Regions from separate parts of the Paenibacillus sp. FSL R5-0473 genome, predicted to be linked through region 3. Evidence: a T-box and tRNA genes for the amino acid it is inferred to sense, from the RefSeq annotation. Region 3 holds a T-box; the other regions hold tRNA genes.
What was found. The T-box of region 3 lies ahead of argS (arginine--tRNA ligase). A T-box ahead of a tRNA ligase gene usually reads a tRNA of that ligase, here a tRNA-Arg.
Positions count from the first base shown of each region.

Region 1: it has a tRNA-Arg gene. The T-box ahead of argS (arginine--tRNA ligase) is inferred to sense a tRNA for this amino acid. The anticodon was not compared.
Region 2: it has a tRNA-Arg gene. The T-box ahead of argS (arginine--tRNA ligase) is inferred to sense a tRNA for this amino acid. The anticodon was not compared.
Region 4: it has a tRNA-Arg gene. The T-box ahead of argS (arginine--tRNA ligase) is inferred to sense a tRNA for this amino acid. The anticodon was not compared.

Region 1 covers NZ_JBBORL010000001.1:5,560,265-5,564,462, reverse strand. Annotated here, with positions in the region: rRNA gene MKY28_RS24455 (23S ribosomal RNA) at 1-915, shown strand, start outside; rRNA gene rrf (5S ribosomal RNA) at 994-1,110, shown strand; tRNA gene MKY28_RS24445 (tRNA-Ile) at 1,170-1,243, shown strand; tRNA gene MKY28_RS24440 (tRNA-Ala) at 1,277-1,352, shown strand; tRNA gene MKY28_RS24435 (tRNA-Asn) at 1,354-1,429, shown strand; tRNA gene MKY28_RS24430 (tRNA-Ser) at 1,433-1,524, shown strand; tRNA gene MKY28_RS24425 (tRNA-Glu) at 1,540-1,611, shown strand; tRNA gene MKY28_RS24420 (tRNA-Val) at 1,618-1,693, shown strand; tRNA gene MKY28_RS24415 (tRNA-Met) at 1,711-1,784, shown strand; tRNA gene MKY28_RS24410 (tRNA-Asp) at 1,812-1,889, shown strand; tRNA gene MKY28_RS24405 (tRNA-Thr) at 1,913-1,988, shown strand; tRNA gene MKY28_RS24400 (tRNA-His) at 2,086-2,161, shown strand; tRNA gene MKY28_RS24395 (tRNA-Gln) at 2,173-2,247, shown strand; tRNA gene MKY28_RS24390 (tRNA-Lys) at 2,257-2,332, shown strand; tRNA gene MKY28_RS24385 (tRNA-Leu) at 2,342-2,428, shown strand; tRNA gene MKY28_RS24380 (tRNA-Gly) at 2,437-2,511, shown strand; tRNA gene MKY28_RS24375 (tRNA-Arg) at 2,518-2,594, shown strand; tRNA gene MKY28_RS24370 (tRNA-Pro) at 2,611-2,684, shown strand; tRNA gene MKY28_RS24365 (tRNA-Gly) at 2,697-2,767, shown strand; gene MKY28_RS24360 (short chain dehydrogenase) at 2,953-3,558, shown strand; gene MKY28_RS24355 (ABC transporter substrate-binding protein) at 3,782-4,198, opposite strand, start outside.
Region 2 covers NZ_JBBORL010000001.1:521,866-526,063, forward strand. Annotated here, with positions in the region: rRNA gene MKY28_RS02400 (23S ribosomal RNA) at 1-1,074, shown strand, start outside; rRNA gene rrf (5S ribosomal RNA) at 1,148-1,264, shown strand; tRNA gene MKY28_RS02410 (tRNA-Asn) at 1,348-1,423, shown strand; tRNA gene MKY28_RS02415 (tRNA-Glu) at 1,428-1,499, shown strand; tRNA gene MKY28_RS02420 (tRNA-Val) at 1,507-1,582, shown strand; tRNA gene MKY28_RS02425 (tRNA-Met) at 1,600-1,673, shown strand; tRNA gene MKY28_RS02430 (tRNA-Asp) at 1,701-1,778, shown strand; tRNA gene MKY28_RS02435 (tRNA-Gly) at 1,803-1,877, shown strand; tRNA gene MKY28_RS02440 (tRNA-Arg) at 1,884-1,960, shown strand; tRNA gene MKY28_RS02445 (tRNA-Leu) at 1,977-2,055, shown strand; tRNA gene MKY28_RS02450 (tRNA-Pro) at 2,063-2,136, shown strand; gene MKY28_RS02455 (BofC C-terminal domain-containing protein) at 2,339-3,031, shown strand; gene ruvC (crossover junction endodeoxyribonuclease RuvC) at 3,340-3,843, shown strand; gene ruvA (Holliday junction branch migration protein RuvA) at 3,840-4,198, shown strand, end outside.
Region 3 covers NZ_JBBORL010000001.1:3,311,140-3,315,337, reverse strand. Annotated here, with positions in the region: gene MKY28_RS14345 (MogA/MoaB family molybdenum cofactor biosynthesis protein) at 1-333, opposite strand, end outside; gene MKY28_RS14340 (CobW family GTP-binding protein) at 505-1,623, shown strand; gene MKY28_RS14335 (four-helix bundle copper-binding protein) at 1,697-2,032, shown strand; T-box leader at 2,212-2,504, shown strand; gene argS (arginine--tRNA ligase) at 2,570-4,198, shown strand, end outside.
Region 4 covers NZ_JBBORL010000001.1:6,818,496-6,822,693, forward strand. Annotated here, with positions in the region: rRNA gene MKY28_RS29895 (23S ribosomal RNA) at 1-981, shown strand, start outside; rRNA gene rrf (5S ribosomal RNA) at 1,060-1,176, shown strand; tRNA gene MKY28_RS29905 (tRNA-Asn) at 1,260-1,335, shown strand; tRNA gene MKY28_RS29910 (tRNA-Thr) at 1,339-1,411, shown strand; tRNA gene MKY28_RS29915 (tRNA-Glu) at 1,422-1,493, shown strand; tRNA gene MKY28_RS29920 (tRNA-Val) at 1,501-1,576, shown strand; tRNA gene MKY28_RS29925 (tRNA-Gln) at 1,586-1,660, shown strand; tRNA gene MKY28_RS29930 (tRNA-Lys) at 1,670-1,745, shown strand; tRNA gene MKY28_RS29935 (tRNA-Leu) at 1,752-1,832, shown strand; tRNA gene MKY28_RS29940 (tRNA-Gly) at 1,843-1,917, shown strand; tRNA gene MKY28_RS29945 (tRNA-Arg) at 1,926-2,002, shown strand; tRNA gene MKY28_RS29950 (tRNA-Pro) at 2,018-2,091, shown strand; tRNA gene MKY28_RS29955 (tRNA-Gly) at 2,103-2,173, shown strand; gene MKY28_RS29960 (WGxxGxxG family protein) at 2,409-2,756, opposite strand; gene ppc (phosphoenolpyruvate carboxylase) at 3,334-4,198, shown strand, end outside.

The DNA of each region.
Region 1 (4,198 bases), 2.2 Mb from region 3:
AACGACTTGGGCGCTGTCTCAACGAGAGATCCGGTGAAATTTTAATACCTGTGAAGATGCAGGTTACCCGCGACAAGACGGAAAGACCCCATGGAGCTTTACTGCAGCTTGATATTGAATTTGGGTACGATCTGTACAGGATAGGTGGGAGCCTTTGAAACGTGAGCGCCAGCTTGCGTGGAGGCAACGTTGGGATACCACCCTGATCGTATCTAGGTTCTAACCTGGTACCGTAATCCGGTGCGGGGACAGTGTCAGGTGGGCAGTTTGACTGGGGCGGTCGCCTCCTAAAGAGTAACGGAGGCGCCCAAAGGTTCCCTCAGAATGGTTGGAAATCATTCGAAGAGTGCAAAGGCATAAGGGAGCTTGACTGCGAGACCTACAAGTCGAGCAGGGACGAAAGTCGGGCTTAGTGATCCGGTGGTACCGCATGGAAGGGCCATCGCTCAACGGATAAAAGCTACCCTGGGGATAACAGGCTTATCTCCCCCAAGAGTCCACATCGACGGGGAGGTTTGGCACCTCGATGTCGGCTCATCGCATCCTGGGGCTGAAGTAGGTCCCAAGGGTTGGGCTGTTCGCCCATTAAAGCGGTACGCGAGCTGGGTTCAGAACGTCGTGAGACAGTTCGGTCCCTATCTGTCGTGGGCGTAGGAAATTTGAGAGGAGCTGTCCTTAGTACGAGAGGACCGGGATGGACGTACCGCTGGTGTACCAGTTGTTCCGCCAGGAGCACCGCTGGGTAGCTATGTACGGACGGGATAAACGCTGAAAGCATCTAAGCGTGAAGCCCCCCTCAAGATGAGATTTCCCAGTATGTAAGACCCCTTGAAGACGACGAGGTAGATAGGCTGGGGGTGGAAGTGCAGCAATGCATGGAGCTGACCAGTACTAATCGGTCGAGGGCTTATCCAATAGCAAGTTGTCATTCGCATGTTTCGTTTCGAATCTAGTTTTCAGAGAACGATCTCTGAATGTAAGCTAAGCTATGCGTTTGGTGGCGATGGCGGAGGGGTTCCACACGTACCCATCCCGAACACGACCGTTAAGCCCTCTAGCGCCGATGGTACTTGGACCGCAGGGTCCTGGGAGAGTAGGACGCCGCCAAGCGATTTCCCTTTGGGGTATTTTTTTTGCCCCCCTTGCCAAGGAATAAGGGATATATATTAGGGCCCTTAGCTCAGTTGGTTAGAGCGCACCTCTGATAAGGGTGAGGCCGGTGGTTCGAGTCCACCAGGGCCCATAGCAAGACCACAACAAGAAATACACAGTGTATGGGGCCATAGCTCAGCTGGGAGAGCGCCTGCCTTGCAAGCAGGAGGTCAGCGGTTCGATCCCGCTTGGCTCCACCATTCCCTGATAGCTCAGTTGGTAGAGCACTCGACTGTTAATCGAGTTGTCACAGGTTCGAGCCCTGTTCGGGGAGCCATATGGAGAGGTGTCCGAGCTGGCCGAAGGAGCACGATTGGAAATCGTGTAGGCGTCACAAGCGTCTCGAGGGTTCGAATCCCTCTCTCTCCGCCAGATTTTTTTTAGCAAGGCCCGTTGGTCAAGGGGTTAAGACACCTCCCTTTCACGGAGGTAACAGGGGTTCGAATCCCCTACGGGTCATAATATGGAGGCTTAGCTCAGCTGGGAGAGCATCTGCCTTACAAGCAGAGGGTCGGGGGTTCGATCCCCTCAGCCTCCACCATATAAACTTTATAACGACGCGGGGTGGAGCAGCCCGGTAGCTCGTCGGGCTCATAACCCGAAGGCCGCAGGTTCAAATCCTGCCCCCGCAATTATACTTTCCTTTGAGAAAGTGATCTGGAACCGTGGTGTAGTTGGCCTAACATGCCTGCCTGTCACGCAGGAGATCGCGGGTTCGAATCCCGTCGGTTCCGCCATTTTTTAATTAAATATACACCGTGCCGGTGTAGCTCAACTGGTAGAGCAACTGACTTGTAATCAGTAGGTTGGGGGTTCAAGTCCTCTCGCCGGCACCATTTTTAGTATTTACATCTGAATTTGTGATAGAATGTATATTACAAGTAAAATTGTTAATACTAAGATTCTCTTAGTGGATGAATGGCTTACTCTATGGCGGTCGTGGCGAAGTGGTTAACGCACCGGTTTGTGGATCCGGCATTCGGGGGTTCAATTCCCCTCGATCGCCCCATGATTTTTTAATGGGGATTAGCCAAGCGGTAAGGCAACGGACTTTGACTCCGTCATGCATAGGTTCAAATCCTATATCCCCAGCCATTTCATTACGAGTCATTAGCTCAGTTGGTAGAGCACCTGACTTTTAATCAGGGTGTCGAAGGTTCGAGCCCTTCATGACTCACCATTATATTTTGCGGTCGTGGCGGAATTGGCAGACGCGCACGGTTCAGGTCCGTGTGGGCTAACCCCCGTGGAGGTTCGAGTCCTCTCGACCGCACCATATGTTTTGCGGAAGTGGCTCAGCGGTAGAGCATCGCCTTGCCAAGGCGAGGGTCGCGGGTTCGATTCCCGTCTTCCGCTCCAATATTTGCGCCCTTAGCTCAGCTGGATAGAGCGTTTGACTACGAATCAAAAGGCCGGGAGTTCGAATCTCTCAGGGCGCGCCATTATTCTCATAAGTATCGGGATGTAGCTCAGCTTGGTAGAGCACCTGGTTTGGGACCAGGGGGTCGCATGTTCAAATCGTGTCATCCCGATTTTTTTTATTTGCGGGTGTAGTTCAATGGTAGAACTTTAGCCTTCCAAGCTAATAGCGTGGGTTCGATTCCCATCACCCGCTTCCTAGTAACATATAGAAGAGCCTTTGCTTATAGCAAGGGCTTTTTTTTGTGTTAAAAAGAATATGGGTATTCTATTTAAAATAGGGTCAATTGTCATTTGATTAAGGATGGAATCTTTGTTTAAATAAATAGAACAATTCGTATCTGATTAACCGCATTTATTTATAAAGGAGGACAAACAGTAATGAAAAGAGCTCTGGTCATTGGTGGAAACGGAACGCTAGGTAAAGCTGTTGTTGCGAAACTGAGAGATTATTCGGTTGAGGTTATTACAGCAGGTAGACAATCCGGGGATGTTCAGGTGGATATGACCTCGACAGAGAGTATCACTACCCTCTTCGAAACGGTGAGAAATATTGATTACGTCATTGTGGCGGCGGGCCAGACCCATTATGCGAAACTCGAAGAACTGACACCTGAGAACAATATGATTAGTGTGCAGGGTAAACTGCTTGGACAGGTCAATATCGTATTGATTGGACAGCACTATATTAACGACAAGGGGAGTTTCACGCTGGTCAGTGGCATTATACAAGACCACCCTATTGAGCAAGGTGCATCAAGTGCTATGGTCAATGGGGCTATTGATTCGTTTGCCAAAGCGGCAGCGTTTGAGTTACCAAGAGGCATTCGTTTGAATTCGGTTAGTCCTAATCTGTTTGTAGAGTCTGCGGAAAAATATAAGGATTTCTTTATTGGATTTAATCCTGTACCTGTAGAGAAAGTGGCTAATACGTTTATCCAGAGTGCACTTGGGATTGAAACAGCCCAAAATTTCAAAATATATTAAAAGCCGGAAAGTTATATATGATTTTGATGATTACCTATCCCTAATTAATTGCAGGATGAGAAAGGTGTACATGAAATACATTTAGCTGTTAAGCATGTAGAATGATTTTTCATGAAACAGAACTGAATGAGGCCATTTGAAATATTAAAACAAAAGGAGATCCACCGAAAATCCGGTGAATCTCCTTTTGTTTGTTGTGGATGAAACAGAGGTATATTGACTATTATGGAGCAGGTAGCCCAAGAACTTCGAGCATTTCATTACGTTTGAGCGATTCGGCAATGGGGCCGTCAATGAGCCATTTCTTAGCATTGAGGACATAGACATGACCATTTTGGACAGCGGGTAGGCTTTTCCATACTTGGAGTTGCTGGATTTCATTGAGTTCATCTTTTGTTTTTTGCAACGCTTCAGCTGACCCATCTGAGCTAATGGACACGATAAACAGATAGTCTGCTTTGATTTCAGGCAAAAGTTCTACCGAGATACTGGCATTCATCCGATCCGGGTTCTCTGCCTCGAGTTTGGTAACGAGAGCATCGGGAGTGAATCCAACCTCATAACCCGCTCCTACATAACTGGAAGCTGGGAATGGCGTGGATGGAATGGAAGAGAAGAACAAACGCATATCCTTCTCTTC
Region 2 (4,198 bases), 2.8 Mb from region 3:
TACGGGCTGACGCCTGCCCGGTGCTGGAAGGTTAAGGGGAGTGGTTAGGAGCAATCCGAAGCTGTGAACCGAAGCCCCAGTAAACGGCGGCCGTAACTATAACGGTCCTAAGGTAGCGAAATTCCTTGTCAGGTAAATTCTGACCCGCACGAATGGCGTAACGACTTGGGCGCTGTCTCAACGAGAGATCCGGTGAAATTTTAATACCTGTGAAGATGCAGGTTACCCGCGACAAGACGGAAAGACCCCATGGAGCTTTACTGCAGCTTGATATTGAATTTGGGTACGATCTGTACAGGATAGGTGGGAGCCTTTGAAACGTGAGCGCCAGCTTGCGTGGAGGCAACGTTGGGATACCACCCTGATCGTATCTAGGTTCTAACCTGGTACCGTAATCCGGTGCGGGGACAGTGTCAGGTGGGCAGTTTGACTGGGGCGGTCGCCTCCTAAAGAGTAACGGAGGCGCCCAAAGGTTCCCTCAGAATGGTTGGAAATCATTCGAAGAGTGCAAAGGCATAAGGGAGCTTGACTGCGAGACCTACAAGTCGAGCAGGGACGAAAGTCGGGCTTAGTGATCCGGTGGTACCGCATGGAAGGGCCATCGCTCAACGGATAAAAGCTACCCTGGGGATAACAGGCTTATCTCCCCCAAGAGTCCACATCGACGGGGAGGTTTGGCACCTCGATGTCGGCTCATCGCATCCTGGGGCTGAAGTAGGTCCCAAGGGTTGGGCTGTTCGCCCATTAAAGCGGTACGCGAGCTGGGTTCAGAACGTCGTGAGACAGTTCGGTCCCTATCTGTCGTGGGCGTAGGAAATTTGAGAGGAGCTGTCCTTAGTACGAGAGGACCGGGATGGACGTACCGCTGGTGTACCAGTTGTTCCGCCAGGAGCACCGCTGGGTAGCTATGTACGGACGGGATAAACGCTGAAAGCATCTAAGCGTGAAGCCCCCCTCAAGATGAGATTTCCCAGTATGTAAGACCCCTTGAAGACGACGAGGTAGATAGGCTGGGGGTGGAAGTGCAGCAATGCATGGAGCTGACCAGTACTAATCGGTCGAGGGCTTATCCAATAGCAAGTTGTAATTCGCATGTTTCGTTTCGAATCTAGTTTTCAGAGAACAACTCTGAAATGTAAGCTACGCGTTTGGTGGCGATGGCGGAGGGGTTCCACACGTACCCATCCCGAACACGACCGTTAAGCCCTCTAGCGCCGATGGTACTTGGACCGCAGGGTCCTGGGAGAGTAGGACGCCGCCAAGCGAACTCTTTCATCATACATAGAAAACAGGCTCTGCATGTTGATGTTGTACGATGAATTGCATTTGCACTGCAAATGCATATATTCCCTGATAGCTCAGTTGGTAGAGCACTCGACTGTTAATCGAGTTGTCACAGGTTCGAGCCCTGTTCGGGGAGCCATTAAGGCCCGTTGGTCAAGGGGTTAAGACACCTCCCTTTCACGGAGGTAACAGGGGTTCGAATCCCCTACGGGTCATATAGTTGGAGGCTTAGCTCAGCTGGGAGAGCATCTGCCTTACAAGCAGAGGGTCGGGGGTTCGATCCCCTCAGCCTCCACCATATAAACTTTATAACGACGCGGGGTGGAGCAGCCCGGTAGCTCGTCGGGCTCATAACCCGAAGGCCGCAGGTTCAAATCCTGCCCCCGCAATTATACTTTCCTTTGAGAAAGTGATCTGGAACCGTGGTGTAGTTGGCCTAACATGCCTGCCTGTCACGCAGGAGATCGCGGGTTCGAATCCCGTCGGTTCCGCCATTTTTTATATTAATAATACCGTGTGCGGAAGTGGCTCAGCGGTAGAGCATCGCCTTGCCAAGGCGAGGGTCGCGGGTTCGATTCCCGTCTTCCGCTCCAATATTTGCGCCCTTAGCTCAGCTGGATAGAGCGTTTGACTACGAATCAAAAGGCCGGGAGTTCGAATCTCTCAGGGCGCGCCATTATAACTTCAAATTTGCCGGCGTGGCGGAATGGCAGACGCGCTCGACTCAAAATCGAGTGGGAAACCGTGGAGGTTCGAGTCCTCTCGCCGGTATATATAACGGGATGTAGCTCAGCTTGGTAGAGCACCTGGTTTGGGACCAGGGGGTCGCATGTTCAAATCGTGTCATCCCGATCTCTAAAAACACTATCTAATTATAGATAGTGTTTTTTTATATTTATCTATATAAAATTCTATAAATGCAGGTTCGATATTAACTATGACAAATTCTCTAAGCTAACACATGTGTGTTCCTTCTTCAGACTACAAGTTAATTGTGCATAAAGCCTCAATCTTTAGGTCACAATAGGTTTAAAAAGTGATAGAAGGGGTTCATGTGAACACGTTTAACTTCAGAAAACAATTCAAGAGACGCTGGCGAAGGTGGAAACGAACAGTATGGATGACGGCGGCTCTGCTTGCAGTTACGATATTGGCTTACAGCGGGTTGTCTATCTCATCGGCGATAGAGCGTTTGCTGACAACTAATTTTAGTGAGGCAACCAGTGTGATGGGCCCTGTTACGCAGGAAACAAGATCAGAACAGGAGATTCAGGCGTTAGTAGAGCAACTTGATTCTGATCCGGATCATTTAACAAGTGTGGTTTTGGAGACAAAGTACATCTGTGGAGTGGAAACAGAGCAGTTAGGCAAGATGGCTAGACCACAGTTGAAGATGCTGCTGGCTCAACATCCGGAATGGGATGCTACCGTTGGAACATCAGATGAGTTGCATCTGAAGCAACGTGTAGATGACCTTTCACCGCTTTGTAAACAGCAGGCTTATATCAGCATAGATGCTGTAGGGAACCTTAATTTGTACGAGGGTAAGCCTGCAGAAGAGAAGGTTATTCGTACATTCTTTCAATTGGATGTTGGGACGTTGGAAAGTTCTTTGCCTGAAGGGGTGCTCGAGCAATTGCAGCAGGGTATTCGGATTCAGGACAAGGATGAATATGATAGCGTAATCTCTACGTTCAGTGACTATGCCGTGGATGAAGACCATCATTTAATCCGTAATGGCGGGTAATCCAAACGTCTTCACCTACGGTATTAAAATTGTGAAGTACTGAAACGATGCTGGCAATAGCAATAACATTGGTGGTTTACGTAACCAAGCGATTGAATCTAAAATACGTGGAATGTGGTGAAGGACATCGAAGAGATGTCCTTTTTGTCGTTTGAACTGAAATACATGAAAATACGAATAAACATGTAAAAAATCCGCGAATAAAGACGAGTAATCAGTTAGACAAAGTTTTTCCTGCCGCAGGGTCTATCTTTTGTTATAATGAAATGAACGATACATATGTTCGCTTTTGTGAGGGAGAGATGGTTTTGCGTTTTTTGGGAATTGACCCGGGGATTGCGATTGTTGGTTTTGGTTTTGTGGATAAAATCGGCAGTAAGGTGGTACCCGTACAATATGGATGTATTCAGACGGAAGCTCATACCCCTGAAGAGGAACGGTTGCTTCATGTATATGAAGGTATGGTGCAATTGATTGATAAATACAAACCGGACGCAGTAGCGCTGGAGAAACTTTTTTTCAATCGGAACGTTACAACAGCAATGTCTGTCAGTCAGGCGAGAGGCGTTATGGTACTCGCTGCCGCACAGAAGGGTTTGCCTATTGCAGAGTATACGCCAATGCAGATCAAGCAGGCTGTTGTGGGGTACGGTAAAGCAGAGAAGAAGCAAGTACAGGAGATGGTCAAAATGTTTTTGCGTCTTCAGGTCATTCCTAAACCAGATGACGTAGCGGATGCATTGGCTGTAGCCGTGTGCCATGCACACTCTTATACATTAAATTCCAAGTTGAATGAGGTATTGCGAAAATGATTGATTTTCTAAGAGGACAGTTCATTCATGTAGAGAATGATTATATTGTGCTGGATGTTCATGGTGTAGGGTATCGCGTATTCTGTCCAAATCCATTTGCGTTTGCGAAGCAAGAAGGCGAAATTACCGTGTACACTCACCATCATGTGCGTGAGGATGCGATGTTGCTGTTTGGATTTGTTACACGGGATGAGCAGCGTTTGTTCCGTAAACTGATTGAAGTATCCGGTATTGGTCCAAAAGTTGCTCTGGGCATACTCGCTGGAGGTACACCAGAACATGTGGTTACGGCGATTTATCAGGAGAATCTTACGTTCTTGACCAAATTGCCAGGCATCGGCAAGAAGACTGCACA
Region 3 (4,198 bases):
GAAGATCTCACCAAAGCCCGGTAGTTCCTTGTCCAGTAGTGAGGATACTGCTTCGTAGGTTGTATCTCGGGGTGCAATCCCTGTCCCGCCGTTAAGCAGCACGGCTTCAATATCATCACGAACAGCTGCATCTTGCAGGATGCTTCGAATGTTCTCCGTTTCATCTGGTGTGATGATGTATTCAACGATCTGATAACCTGCTTCATTCAGAAGCTGGTGCATGAGCTGGCCACTGGTATCCGTGTCTTTGGTTCGTGTGTCAGACACTGTAACAATCATGCACGATACCGTGTCAGGGGCTTCCTGGCGATGTTGTTCCACTGAATTAGTCATGAAACTTCCTCCTTCAATCAACATGTCCTCATAGCATAGACCATCCGTTAGAATCAGGCAATGTACTGGGGAAGAGTTGAACGTTATTGCACAACGAATGCGGGATGGTGTACACTCGCTAGATATAGATAGATCAGGTTACAAGAAGGACAATCAGAGAGGTGTATACGCATGAATGAAACGATTATAAAAGAACAATCCATACCTGTATATATACTGTCAGGTTTTTTGGGGAGTGGCAAAACAACACTGCTTGTTCAGTTGATTGAACATTGGCAACAGCAGGGTTTGCGTCCCGCAGTGGTTATGAATGAGTTGGGCGAAGTCAATCTGGATGGTCAGATTGTGGATTCCACCGTTCCAATGACAGAGATGTTAGGTGGCTGCATCTGTTGTACCGTACGTGGTGACTTGGGATTGCAACTTGCCGATCTCGTTCAGGAGGAATCACCGGATGTGATTATCATTGAAGCAACCGGTGCGGCGAATCCAATGGAGATTCTGGATGCGGTAACGGAGACCTCACTCTACATGCGACTGGAACTGAAAAGTCTCATTACCGTTGTGGATGCAGCACATCTGTCTGGTCTGTATCAGGAGCAGAAGGGGCAGACCTTCAAGCTAATGCAGGAGCAGATTCGTTGTGCGTCTGTGCTTCTCTTGAACAAAACGGATCAGGTGAGTGCACAGGAACTGCAAGATCTGGAGCAGCTTTTGGCAAAATGGAATGGCTTCGCACCTGTAATCCCTACGGTCAAATGTGAGGTGGAGATGGATCTGTTGCTTCGCAGCGGGGCAGACGTACACGTGCGTGATTCAGCTTCTGAAGCAGGTAAGCCGGCTCACCAAGAGCATCATGTGCATACGGAAGCTTGTGGTACACATGGCTGCAATCATGGTCATGAACATACAGATCACACGGTCCAAGACGATGCTACAAATACTGACGCATCCCATAGCCATGTCCATGACCCTGGTCACGAACATTCCGCGCCTCATGCATCACACGAACATGTCATGGTGTATACGCATTATTTCAGTCATCCGGTGAACAGCGAAGCATTTGAACAATTTGTATCTGCTTTGCCACGAGATGTATATCGAGCAAAAGGCATCTTATCGTTTAGTGACACGGCGAGCCGTTTCTGGTTCCAGTATGCCTACCGTGAATCGGATTACATGAAGATCACACCTCAGGGAGAGGTCCCTAATGTTGCTGTGTTTATAGGTGAACATTTTGACCAAACTGTCATTCGTGACCAATTACTGGAATTGGAAGCGATAAAGTAGGTTAGATGATTCAATATTCCTCCGAACTGGGTATTAAGATGCATAGCAAACTTTGCCTGGGGGGTAACTTTAAATGACACAACAACAATATCAACAATGTATCGATGCTTGCCTGGAGTGCATGAATGCATGCAACGTATGTTACATATCGAGTCTGAAAGAATATGATCTGGCGATGTTGCGTGATTGCATTCGTTTGAATCGGGAATGTGCGGAGATCTGCAGTTTTGCTGCACAAGCGATGACACGGGGAAGTGATTTCATTGCTGAAATATGCGAATTGTGTGTGAAAGCTTGTGAAGCTTGCGCCGCTGAGTGTGGCAAACACCACCATGATCACTGCCAAGCATGTGCAGAGGCTTGCCGCAGATGTGCAGAAGCTTGCCGGTTTATGGCAGCAGTGGCGTAAATATTATTTCACTGGAATATATAATTAAAACCGATAATGACCGTTGTCCCCTAAGGGAAGGCAGTGAACATAAGCATCTGAGACGATGTGCCTATGTGTTGCCTTTCAGTAGGGGATTTTTAATGCAGGTTGCCAAGTCTGATCGTGGTATGTATAATGATGGCAATGAATTGAAACGAAGAATATCAATGATCGGGAGAGTAGCCAGATCCATACATGACAGCGAGCCGGGAGAGGTGGAAGCCGGTATGACATGACCTGAGTGAACCGCACCCGTGAGATGGTTATCCGAAAAGAGGTACGTACCCCGATTGGGGATAGGCCATATCTGTCTGAGGGTAACCCGGCTTGCGACCGTTATACGCATCGAGCGGAACAGGTTCTACTGGTATGCATGTTGATGCATATTAAGAGTAAGCTGTTCACCTAGAGTGGTACCGCGGGAACTGTTAAGTCAGCTCTCGTCTCTTATTTAGAGACGAGAGCTTTTTTTGTGTTTATTTTCAGCCAATAATGAATGGATAAGGAGTGTTTGGCATGTTGATGAAGCAGGCTGCGGCCGATATTGCCCCTTTAACGGGATTGAATGAAGAAGAGGTTCTGAGATTATTGGAAGTCCCACCTCAGGCGGAGATGGGGGATGCAGCATTCCCTTGTTTTGCATTAGCGAAGTTATTAAAGAAAGCACCGGCAGTTATTGCAACTGAGCTCGCAACGGGATTGCAGGCATCTGGAATTGAAGCGAATCCCGCCGGGCCGTATGTAAATATCCGTTTTAATCGGGAGAAGCTCGCGCCGAATCTGCTGAAAGAACTGGGGAATGCGGCATTTGGTAAGCTTCAGCTTGGTCAAGGTTCACGTGTTGTGATTGATATGTCTTCCCCTAACATCGCAAAACCCTTCGGAATCGGACATTTGCGTTCTACTGTAATCGGTGCAGCACTGTATCGGTTGTATAACGAAGCGGGTTATACCTCTGTAAGTGTGAATCATCTGGGAGACTGGGGAACCCAGTTTGGCAAGCAGATCGCAGCGTATAAACGGTGGGGCAATGATGAAGCGTTGCAGGCAGACCCGATCCGTACGTCACTGGAACTGTATGTGCGCTTCCACGATGAGGCGGAGAACGATCCTTCTCTGGAGATTGAGGCACGCGACTGGTTCCGCAAGCTGGAGCAAGGGGATGATGAAGCACAGCGGTTATGGGCGTTCTTTGTGGAAGTGAGCATGAAGGAATTCAACCGGATGTATGAACGTCTGAATGTGCAGTTCGACCATACGCTGGGGGAGAGCTTTTACAATGACAAGATGGGTGCAGTGGTTGAAGAACTGAAGGCAAAAGGTTTACTTGAAGAGAGTGATGGAGCACTCGTGGTACGTCTGGAAGATGAGAACATGCCCCCGTGCCTGATTATCAAAAAAGATGGAACAACAATCTATCCTACTCGGGATTTGGCTACGGCAGTCTATCGTCATGAGGTGATGAAGGCAGATCGGTTGTTATACGTGGTCGGAGGCGAGCAGAAGTTACATTTCCGGCAGGTATTTGCGGTCCTATCCCGGATGGGTCATGAATGGTCTGCGAATTGTGAACATATCCCGTTTGGATTAATGCGTTTTGAGGGACGGAAAATGTCTACCCGCCGCGGTAAAGTCGTCTTTTTGCAGGAAGTGTTGGATGAGGCAGTTGCTCGTGCTTTGCAAATTATTCAGGAGAAAAACCCGAATCTGGAGAACCCTCAGAAGGTGGCTGAGGCGGTCGGTGTAGGGGCCATTGTCTTCGGTGATCTGCGTAATAATCGGTTAAACGATGTGGACTTCTCCTTGGAGGATGCGGTGAGTTTTGAAGGAGAGACCGGACCTTATGTGCAGTATACCCATGCCCGGATTCAAAGTGTGCTTGCCAAGGCAGAAGAGGCGATCCCCGTGGAAAATGAAAACCCTCTGCCTAACCCCAGCCTTGCGGATGGTGAGAATAACACAGTAACCACTCTACCCCCTATCGGAGATACCTCATGGGCATTGCTGAAACTGCTTGGTGATTATCCCGAGTATCTGGAAAAAGCAATTCATCGGAATGAGCCTTCGGTCATTGCCAAATATACAATAGATGTCGCTCAAGCGTTCAACCGCTTCTATCACGCCGAACGCATTGCGGATGCGTCA
Region 4 (4,198 bases), 3.5 Mb from region 3:
TAACTATAACGGTCCTAAGGTAGCGAAATTCCTTGTCAGGTAAATTCTGACCCGCACGAATGGCGTAACGACTTGGGCGCTGTCTCAACGAGAGATCCGGTGAAATTTTAATACCTGTGAAGATGCAGGTTACCCGCGACAAGACGGAAAGACCCCATGGAGCTTTACTGCAGCTTGATATTGAATTTGGGTACGATCTGTACAGGATAGGTGGGAGCCTTTGAAACGTGAGCGCCAGCTTGCGTGGAGGCAACGTTGGGATACCACCCTGATCGTATCTAGGTTCTAACCTGGTACCGTAATCCGGTGCGGGGACAGTGTCAGGTGGGCAGTTTGACTGGGGCGGTCGCCTCCTAAAGAGTAACGGAGGCGCCCAAAGGTTCCCTCAGAATGGTTGGAAATCATTCGAAGAGTGCAAAGGCATAAGGGAGCTTGACTGCGAGACCTACAAGTCGAGCAGGGACGAAAGTCGGGCTTAGTGATCCGGTGGTACCGCATGGAAGGGCCATCGCTCAACGGATAAAAGCTACCCTGGGGATAACAGGCTTATCTCCCCCAAGAGTCCACATCGACGGGGAGGTTTGGCACCTCGATGTCGGCTCATCGCATCCTGGGGCTGAAGTAGGTCCCAAGGGTTGGGCTGTTCGCCCATTAAAGCGGTACGCGAGCTGGGTTCAGAACGTCGTGAGACAGTTCGGTCCCTATCTGTCGTGGGCGTAGGAAATTTGAGAGGAGCTGTCCTTAGTACGAGAGGACCGGGATGGACGTACCGCTGGTGTACCAGTTGTTCCGCCAGGAGCACCGCTGGGTAGCTATGTACGGACGGGATAAACGCTGAAAGCATCTAAGCGTGAAGCCCCCCTCAAGATGAGATTTCCCAGTATGTAAGACCCCTTGAAGACGACGAGGTAGATAGGCTGGGGGTGGAAGTGCAGCAATGCATGGAGCTGACCAGTACTAATCGGTCGAGGGCTTATCCAATAGCAAGTTGTAATTCGCGTGTTTCGTTTCGAATCTAGTTTTCAGAGAACGATCTCTGAATGTAAGCTAAGCTATGCGTTTGGTGGCGATGGCGGAGGGGTTCCACACGTACCCATCCCGAACACGACCGTTAAGCCCTCTAGCGCCGATGGTACTTGGACCGCAGGGTCCTGGGAGAGTAGGACGCCGCCAAGCGAACTCTTTCATCATACATAGAAAACAGGCTCTGCATGTGGACGTTGTACGATGAATTGCATTTGCCCTGCAAATGCATATATTCCCTGATAGCTCAGTTGGTAGAGCACTCGACTGTTAATCGAGTTGTCACAGGTTCGAGCCCTGTTCGGGGAGCCATTTGCTCTCATAGCTCAGTAGGTAGAGTGCATCCATGGTAAGGATGAGGTCACCGGTTCGATCCCGGTTGAGAGCTTTGGAAATGGGGCCCGTTGGTCAAGGGGTTAAGACACCTCCCTTTCACGGAGGTAACAGGGGTTCGAATCCCCTACGGGTCATATAGTTGGAGGCTTAGCTCAGCTGGGAGAGCATCTGCCTTACAAGCAGAGGGTCGGGGGTTCGATCCCCTCAGCCTCCACCATATTTTTATTGGGGATTAGCCAAGCGGTAAGGCAACGGACTTTGACTCCGTCATGCATAGGTTCAAATCCTATATCCCCAGCCATTTTAGTATGAGTCATTAGCTCAGTTGGTAGAGCACCTGACTTTTAATCAGGGTGTCGAAGGTTCGAGCCCTTCATGACTCACCATCATATGCGCGTGTGGCGGAATTGGCAGACGCACTAGACTTAGGATCTAGCGTCTTTGACGTGGGGGTTCAAGTCCCTCCACGCGCATCCTTTATTTGCGGAAGTGGCTCAGCGGTAGAGCATCGCCTTGCCAAGGCGAGGGTCGCGGGTTCGATTCCCGTCTTCCGCTCCAATATTTTTGCGCCCTTAGCTCAGCTGGATAGAGCGTTTGACTACGAATCAAAAGGCCGGGAGTTCGAATCTCTCAGGGCGCGCCATTATTTTTTTAGTATCGGGATGTAGCTCAGCTTGGTAGAGCACCTGGTTTGGGACCAGGGGGTCGCATGTTCAAATCGTGTCATCCCGATTTTTGTTTACGCGGGTGTAGTTCAATGGTAGAACTTTAGCCTTCCAAGCTAATAGCGTGGGTTCGATTCCCATCACCCGCTTACAGAATGTAATGAAAGAGCCTTTGCAGATGCAGAGGCTTTTTTATTTTATTTAACGAAATAATCAGCAGTTATTTTATATAATAATTTATGTAAAGTATAATACAGGTTTATTTAAAAAAAGAGCCAAGACCCCTTTACTATCCAAATAGGGAGGTCTTGGCTCTTCTGTTTATCTTTGTGGATGAGCTGCCTCTAAGACGCAGCAGCTATTGTATAGTGAAGAGCGCACAATTTAACGTTCGTTATGGTCCGTTACTCTTTTACGCATGCCAGCTAATCCAAGCAGTCCCAACAAACCAAGCCAGCCCCAATCCATGCCGTTGTCACGGTCGGTTGTTGTGGCGTTTGCCCGAACATTGTTGGTACGATAGTCACCATTGTTGCGGTAGTTTCCATCCATGTTCATATTCATGTTGGAATTAGTGTTTGTGCGGTCCATGTAGTTGGTGTCCTGATAAGACCGGACACGTGAGCCGGTTGTATCCATTCCTTTGGACATATGACCATCAGCAGCAGCAGGGCCAGCCATCGCGGCCACCAGAAGCACGGAAGCAATAATTGTTGTACCTTTCTTCATCATGTGGATTCCTCCTTTTTAGTAAGAGCTACAGATTAATCTGCCCAAGAAGACAAGTACAATATGTAGAAATAGTCTGTTAAGATATACCTTTGAGTCCAATTGAATAACAACATACATAAGAAACTTGCCTAGTAAGCAGACTGTAGTGGGAAGAAAATTATAATTACATCTTTAATTTATTGCGTCACTGTGGTAAAGTATACAAAAGCTTGCTTTGCCGGTCATGTTTCTTTGTATATCATCTGTTCTCAAACAATGAAATTATGCGGTTTAACCTTAATATCAGGTACATCGGATCATATCTAAAAGAACTGTATATTTATGAGTTTTTAAGAATAGGTATGAGACTTTTGATTTATCTAAAGTACGTGAAAAAGGTATCATGCGACAGTATATGACCATTAATTGAAGCAGAACAAGAAAATGAATAAAAAAGCGTGTTTTTGTGCTGTAAATCGGGGATAATCCCCATTTTTTCTAGTAGAAAAATAAAGATTTTCGTACCATTTTATTGTATGATGTTATGAAGGTGTCAAATTTACGTGTACGAATGGAACGATCAGATGGGAGGATAAGCATGACTGAAACTATGGTAACCGCCAGCAAAAGCCAATCCAACAACCTGCTTCGGCGAGACGTGCGGTTCCTGGGCAATATACTCGGAGAAGTTCTTGTCCATCAAGGCGGCACGGAGCTTCTAGATATCGTTGAGAAGATTCGGGAAACGAGCAAATCGTTACGTGCAGAATTTCTGCCAGAACTCTATGCAGAGTTCAAAACGATGATCCAGGAATTAGACTCGGACAATCGTCACCAGGTTATTCGGGCTTTCGCTATTTATTTTCAATTAGTTAATATTGCTGAACAAAACCATCGGATCCGGCGTAAACGGGATTATGAACGTTCTGCTGGGGACGCTGTGCAGCCAGGATCGATTGAGAAAGCAGTACAGGATCTTAAGGAACGTGGACTGTCTCATACAGAGGTGGAAGAGATTCTCGACGATTTGTCGTTGGAACTCGTTATGACAGCTCACCCAACCGAAGCTATGCGCCGGGTTATTCTGGACATCCATAAACGGATATCCGAAGATGTCATGTCACTTGATAATCCTACGCTGACGTTGCGTGAACGTGAACAGTTGCGTGAGAAGCTGCTGAATGAGGTTATTACACTCTGGCAGACAGATGAACTTCGCGACCGCAAACCGACTGTACTTGATGAAGTGCGGAACGGGATGTATTACTTTCATGAAACGTTGTTCCACGTACTTCCGGATGTATATCAGGAGCTGGAACGCTGCCTGAACAAATTTTATCCTGACCATGACTGGCATGTGCCGACGTATTTGCGGTTCGGTTCCTGGATCGGTGGAGACCGGGATGGAAATCCTTCGGTAACTTCAGATGTAACATGGCAGACACTGTTGATGCAACGCAAGC